2 regions of the Anoxybacillus eryuanensis genome follow, and region 2 is predicted to be linked to the other one. Evidence: riboswitches for the same ligand, from Rfam matches in the RefSeq annotation. Region 2 holds a riboswitch; the other holds the start of a gene.

Region 1 (3,422 bases), on a different contig from region 2:
AAGCCATTGCAGTGAAGGAAAGTCCGATTTGTTACTTGTTCGGTTATGTTTCTGTTCATCTTATTCATGCCGGAGGAGCACTTGATGATGGAAAACATGGCAGTCTCGTGCTGTTTCCGCTTGTTCGTAAAAACGAAGTCACTTCTCTTGTTGCGACGTGTTTTCCTGAATATCGTTTGCACAATTCGTTCCGATCGCTATGTACACGTGCCCGTTGGCGCTATATGTTGAGATCGCTCTATAAGGTTATGCTAATTCCGATCATCATAATCGTATTTTTTCAGCGATTTGAAACGCTCCTTCTCCTTTTGCCCGCAGTACATGTCGGCTATCGAAGTTATAGACGAGCGGGAGTAACGATTAAGAGTGAGCAGCTAGCATTGAGAAGTGGATGGCTGACGATAAAAACAGTATATATGTTAAAACATCGTATTCAGTCGTTAACGATCTCACAAACTCGTATGCAACAACGGCTCGGATTATGTACCGTACGTGCGACAGTCATGCCGGGTATACGCGGAAAGGTCGTTGATGTTGACGAACGTGAAGCAAATGTAATATACGAATGGTTTTTGGAAAATAAAGAATAAGCGATGATTGTGTCCCAAAAGAACATATTTTGGGACACAATCAAAGAAATTCGTCAATTTCCTTCAACACTTCCCCAATTTTACGACCGTGTATAATTAAATCTGCCCAATCATCGAATGGTGTCGGTTCCATATTCACGATAACGAGTTTTGCTCCGCTTCGTTTGGCGATGACAGGAAGCTCGTTAGCTGGCGATACTTGTAAAGAAGAGCCGAGCACAATCCATAAGTCCGCTCGTTCGGCTGCTGTCCATGCTTGTTCAATTGCATCATGCGGCAACGATTCGCCAAATAAAACGACGGAAGGGCGCAAAAAGCCGCCGCATGTGCACTCAAACTGTTCATCTACATATCGTTTCGCATCGTACGTTTGCTTACAGCGCAAGCAATAGACGGTTCGCAACGTCCCGTGCAATTCGACGACATTTGTACTGCCTGCTTGTTGGTGAAATCCATCGACATTTTGCGTGACGATTTGATGAATAATCCCTTTTCTTTGCCAATTGGCCAAAATCGTATGCCCAATATGCGGCTGGCATTCAAGAAGCGTGCGAATGCGATATTGGTAGAACGCGACAAATTCCTCGCGGTTATGTTTTAGCGCATACGTGCTCGCTAATTGCTGAGGATTTTTCGTACGCCAAAGCCCCGTTTTTGCCGAACGAAAATCAGGCAGGCCGCTTTCTGTCGACATTCCTGCACCAGTAAATACGACTGTATACGAAGACTGTTTCAACCATCTTTCTATCATCCCATACCCCTCCTTTTTATCTACCAATAACTATTTCTTTATTTGCTCTTTTGCTCCTTTATTTTCACATATGTTTATAAGAAAATAAGGACTTTCGATTCATGTGCATGAAAATAAGCGAAGTATAATAAAAGTAAAGGCACAGCTAAGGAAACTTAGCGTCGCAAAGCTATAGGGGCTAAGGGGAGAACCTATGCCAGCCAGCTGCCATTACCAGAACAACATACATATGAAATGGAGGAAAGGGTAATGTTGAAAAAAGGCTTACCGATTTTATTAGCAGGGATGCTTGTTGCTTCTCCTACTTTCGCAGCAAAGCATGACGGAAAACATGTAGAGAAGAGTCATGTTATTGTGAAAAAAGAAGAAGCGAATAAAAAACAACTGTTAGCGCAAAAGAAAAAAGAAGAAAAGAAAAAACAAGAACTAGCCAAACAGAAGAAAGAACAACAAATGTTGAAAAACAAATTAGTAGAATTAAATAAAAAACTCGGTAAGATTGAATTGCGTTTGGATGAGGTAACAGCGGCACTTGCAGCGCTTAGCATGCCAAACGAACAACTAATTCCAAATGAAAAAACAGACGAAAATGAACAAACAACAGAAGTAGTTAATGAGCAAAATAGCACTGCTGTGACGACAACTGAACAATCCACCGTTGTACAAGTGGATGAAGAAGATGAAGCGGAAAAGCAAGAAGAACTAGACAAATGGATTGGAAAACTTATTTCTACTTCTAACCAGTTAAAAGCGGTGAAAAATGAAATTCGTGCGTTAGAAAAGAAATTGGCTGCGAATGACGCCAACATACAAGCGTTAAAAGAAAAAGTGAAAATGTTAGAAGAAAAAGTACAACAAAATAAAAAGAAGTTGCTTGAATTAATATAATGGGTGCCTTTTGGCGCTCTTTTTTTGCATATTTTGATGCAAAACGTAGACGATAATCATTGTTTGAAAGGAGGAGAGCGGGATGAACATCATACGCGCACAACAAATTGCCGAGTCGTCGGATATGAAACATGTGACGTATCACGGAAAATCTGTCTATATCGAACATGTTGATACGAAAACAGAAATGGCGACGATTCGCTTTTTGGACACCCCCGAAAAACAACAGCGCGTTCCTGTTTCACAGTTAGAGGAACATTAAGTGGTGGGGATGTGACAAAGCAACTTGTTTGTCACATCCGTTTTTTTTGGAGTAAATCAATCAGTAAGTGTACAAGTTTGTTGTTTTTCATCGTTGGTGCATAAAGATAAGAAAACGTTCGGTAAAAAGGCGGATGATTTAAACAGACAATCGATAAATGACCTTGTTTTAATTCGCGCTCAATTACATGGCGTGAAAGAAAGGCTAATCCGTTTCCACGCATTAATGTTTCTTTAATTCCTTGATTACTGCTAATGATCATGAGCGATTTCACTTTTAGCCCGTTTGAGCGAATGAAATGATGAAAATATTCACGTGTGCCGGATCCTAATTCACGTGTAATCCATAGTTGATTTTGTAGATCGTTTATCGATACGGCTTGTTGGCGAACGAGCGGATGGTCATTCGAAGCAACGATAACTAGCTCATCTTGCATAAACGGGTATACCGTAAGCTCTTTTTCATTCGTTTGTCCCTCAATTAAACCGATATCCGTTTGATACGTGCGGACGAGCTCCACAATTTCTTTCGTGTTGCCGATGATGACTTCGAGATGCAAGTCTGGGTAATCGTTTTGTAAGACAAATAAAAAAGATGGGAGCACGTATTCTCCAATTGTAAAACTAGCTCCAATTTTTAATGTCCCTTTCACACAATCGTGATGTTGTAAAATGTCTTGTTTTGTTTGCTCGTACAAGGCAATCATCTTTTTCGCCCGATCGTAAAGCAATTCTCCCGTTGGTGTCATTTGTAATTTTTTCGGGGAGCGAATAAATAGTTTCGTTTGGAATTCTTTTTCTAAGTTTTTAATGTGCAAGCTTACACTCGGTTGGGATAAATGAAGAATGTCTGCTGTTTTTGTGAAATTTTTCACCTCGACTAGAGTAATAAATGTTTTTAATTCTTCGTACACGACGATCGCCCCTTAATT
Region 2 (3,422 bases):
TGCGAGTGATGTCCAATTTGAAATTAGACGAAAAGGGGAAGAACATGACGAGATGATCACTGCGCGACACAAAGGAAACGGTGTATATGTTGCTGAGAAAACGTTTGCGGCTGATGGAGTGTATGTTGTTACATATCATGTGACGGCGAATAATTCGCATCGTATGGAAAAAAATGAAGTTCGTGTAGAGCAAAAGCAAGGAGCAACAACCCAAGCACGAAAGCAATCCAATCATTCGCATACACACGAACATCGTGTGTATATGACATTTTCGCCAAAAGAAGCAAAACAAAATGAACGTACGACGTTTCAGGTGCAAATGGTATACGATGAAAAACCGTTAACGGAAGGGCAAGTAACGATGGAATATTGGAAGGGAGAAGATAAGAAACATACATATGTTACAATGAATGAACAAGGAAATGGAACGTATGTTGCTGAAGTTTCATTCGCATCTTCAGGAATTTATCAGTTTCGCGTGCATGTCATTAAGGAAGACCTTCATGACCATCAAGTATTTTCTGTTGAAATCAAATAAGAAGGCGCTCATAGACGCCTTCTTTTTAATCTACTTTTAACACGACGCGGCCGTTAATTTGCCCTTTTAACATACGATCGAATACGTCGTTAATGTTTTCAAGTGGTTGCACTTCGACAATTGTTTTTACTTTCCCTTCTGCCGCAAATTGAAGTGCCTCTTGTAAATCTTTGCGCGTACCAACGATGGAACCAATAATTCTTACTCCATTTAACACAGTATCGAAAATTGGAATAGGCATTTCTTCAGGTGGCAATCCGACAAGTACGCAAGCGCCACCACGACGAATAGCTTTGTAGGCCGATTCAAACGCTGCTTTTGATACAGCTGTCACGACAGCCGCATGCACACCGCCAATTTTTTCTTTCATCCATTGCGCTGCATCTTCAAGTTTTGGATTAACGACAAGATCAGCACCAAGCTGTTTAGCTAATTCAAGTTTTTCATCGCCTAAATCGACAGCGACGACGTTTAATCCCATTGCTTTTGCATATTGAACAGCGACGTGTCCAAGCCCGCCGATACCGTAAATCGCTACCCATTCACCTGGTTTTGCGCCTGTTACTTTGAGCGCTTTATATGTTGTTACACCAGCGCAAAAGATTGGAGCGGCTTCTTCAAACGATAAGTTATCAGGAATTTTTACGACATAATCGGCTGCAGCACGGCAATATTCAGCATAACCACCATCAACGGAATAGCCAGCGTTTTGTTGACGTTCGCATAATGTTTCTTGTCCGCTTAAGCAATAGTCACAATGACCGCACGCCGAATAAAGCCAAGGGATACCTACGCGATCTCCAACTTTTAAATGTGTCACCCCAGGACCTACTTCTTCAATTACACCGACACCTTCATGTCCAGGAATGAGGGGCAGTTTAGGTTTCACAGGCCAGTCGCCATGCGCGGCATGCAAGTCTGTATGACATACTCCACACGCTTTGATGCGTACTAACACTTCGCCATATGAAATCGTTGGTTTTTCCACTTCTTTAATTTGTAGCGGTTCTTTAAATTGCTCTACAACTGCAGCTTTCATGACGAGTCCTCCTTAAAACAAAAAGGGATTTTTTGGTCTATGCAAATTTAATGTAACATGTGCTATTTTTGTGAAAAATAGCACAAAATGATTGTTCAAAAAAATGTAAAAAAATTTTGGATAAAAAGGTAAATTTTTATCTCGTATATTGACGATAGGAAAAATTGCTTTTTTGGTCACAACTACCTACTTCTTTTTTCATAGTTGTTGTGATAAAATGAAAATGTAAAAAATTGAATAATCGGCAAACTACTCGAAAGGGTAGGGCGCAAAGCTATAGGGGCTACGTCTATGTGTATAGATATGCCAGCCAGTTGCCCTTCTTGTGAAGTATAAGAAGGTTCCATTCTCTAGGATACGTGTCGAACTATAGCTGCCTCTATTTACTTTGTTTGGGCAGCTTTTTTATTTTACTAAGACAGGGGGAAGCATCATGAGTTTAACGGTAAGAAAAAAATTAATTGCGACGTTTCTTTCAGTGTTATTGTTATTTTTTGTCGTAAGTATGCTTACATATAATAGGTTAGAGCAAATTGATGAGCAGTATTCCAATGCGATGAAAGAAGGGTTTGAACGAATAAATATTGTTACAAATATGCAAAATGCGGTGTTGCGCGAACAAATTGCTGTAAGGGGATATTTAATTAACGGAAAACCTGAAAGTTTAAATGCATTTGAACAAGCAGCGAGCGAATTTGTGGATAATCAAGAAAAAATGACATCATTACGGTTAGAGAGCAAAGCAAAGGAAGCGGTTGATCGGTTAGTAAAAGCAGAGCAAGACTATCGTGATATTGCGAAACAGGCAGTGGAGTTCAAAAAGCAAGGTCAAATGGCTGAAATTTCACGCCTCATGAAAGAGCGAGGAAATGCCATTACGTTAGAAGTAACTGAAGCAGGTGAGCAAGCTCGGGCCGTTCAACAAAAATATTTACAACAAATGAGCGAAACATTATCTAAACAAGCTAAAGACATGAAATATATGACGCTTATAACAATGGGCATAGCCTTTTTTGTCAGTATTGCCATTGCGTTATATATTAGCGAAAAAATCGCAAGACCAGTGAAACAAATTTCCGATCATGCTGAAAAAATTGCACACGGTGATTTGTCGGTTGATGATATTCATGTGACAAATCAGGATGAAATTGGTGATTTGGCGAAGTCGTTTAATCGAATGTCTCACAATTTAAAACAGCTTATTCAACAAGTAAGCGCAGCGACAGAGCATGTGTCTGCTTCGGTACAAGAACTCATGGCAAGCGCTGAGCAGGCAAGTGCAGCGACAGAAGAAGTAACGACAGCGATTCAAGAAGTAGCTCAAGGAGCAGAAATCCAAGGAAAACATGCAGAAGAAAGCGTGCATGCGATTGGTGAGATGGCGGCAGGAATTGAACGAATGGCTCAAACGGCTACTGTTGTAGCGAACTCTGCGACAGAGACGACGAAACAAGCGGCTGTTGGACAACAATATTTACGAAAAGTCGTTATGCAAATGAATACGATTAACGAATCAACGAATGCAACGAATACCGTCATTAAAGAACTAAACGAAAAATCCACACAAATCGGCAAAATTGTTGACGTCATTGTCGGTATTGCTGAACAAACAAACTTATTGGCGCTTAATGCAGCCATTGAAGCGGCACGTGCTGGAGAGCATGGGAAAGGATTTGCAGTTGTAGCGGATGAGGTGCGTAAATTGGCGGAACAGTCGCGTGAGTCTGCAAATCAAATTGCGCAATTAATTGAAATGATTCAACAAAATACAGGGCATGTCGTCAACATTGTTGAAAAAGGAACAGAAGAAGTGAAACAAGGGACAAAATTGGTAGAAGAAACAGG

Evidence for each region. Region 2 has a riboswitch for cyclic di-GMP ahead of HNQ84_RS07315 (methyl-accepting chemotaxis protein). Riboswitches for the same ligand answer to the same signal wherever they lie in the genome.
Region 1: another riboswitch for cyclic di-GMP. It lies ahead of HNQ84_RS11055 (hypothetical protein); the one in region 2 lies ahead of HNQ84_RS07315 (methyl-accepting chemotaxis protein).

The regions. Positions count from the first base shown of each region.
Region 1 is NZ_JBPODS010000011.1:88,402-91,823, reverse strand. Features, by position in the region: gene HNQ84_RS11065 (PH domain-containing protein) at 1-590, shown strand, start outside; gene HNQ84_RS11060 (NAD-dependent deacylase) at 631-1,341, opposite strand; cyclic di-GMP riboswitch class I at 1,470-1,553, shown strand; gene HNQ84_RS11055 (hypothetical protein) at 1,591-2,229, shown strand; gene HNQ84_RS11050 (H-type small acid-soluble spore protein) at 2,312-2,491, shown strand; gene HNQ84_RS11045 (LysR family transcriptional regulator) at 2,523-3,404, opposite strand.
Region 2 is NZ_JBPODS010000005.1:30,304-33,725, reverse strand. Features, by position in the region: gene HNQ84_RS07325 (FixH family protein) at 1-538, shown strand, start outside; gene adhP (alcohol dehydrogenase AdhP) at 564-1,577, opposite strand; cyclic di-GMP riboswitch class I at 1,811-1,899, shown strand; gene HNQ84_RS07315 (methyl-accepting chemotaxis protein) at 2,011-3,422, shown strand, end outside.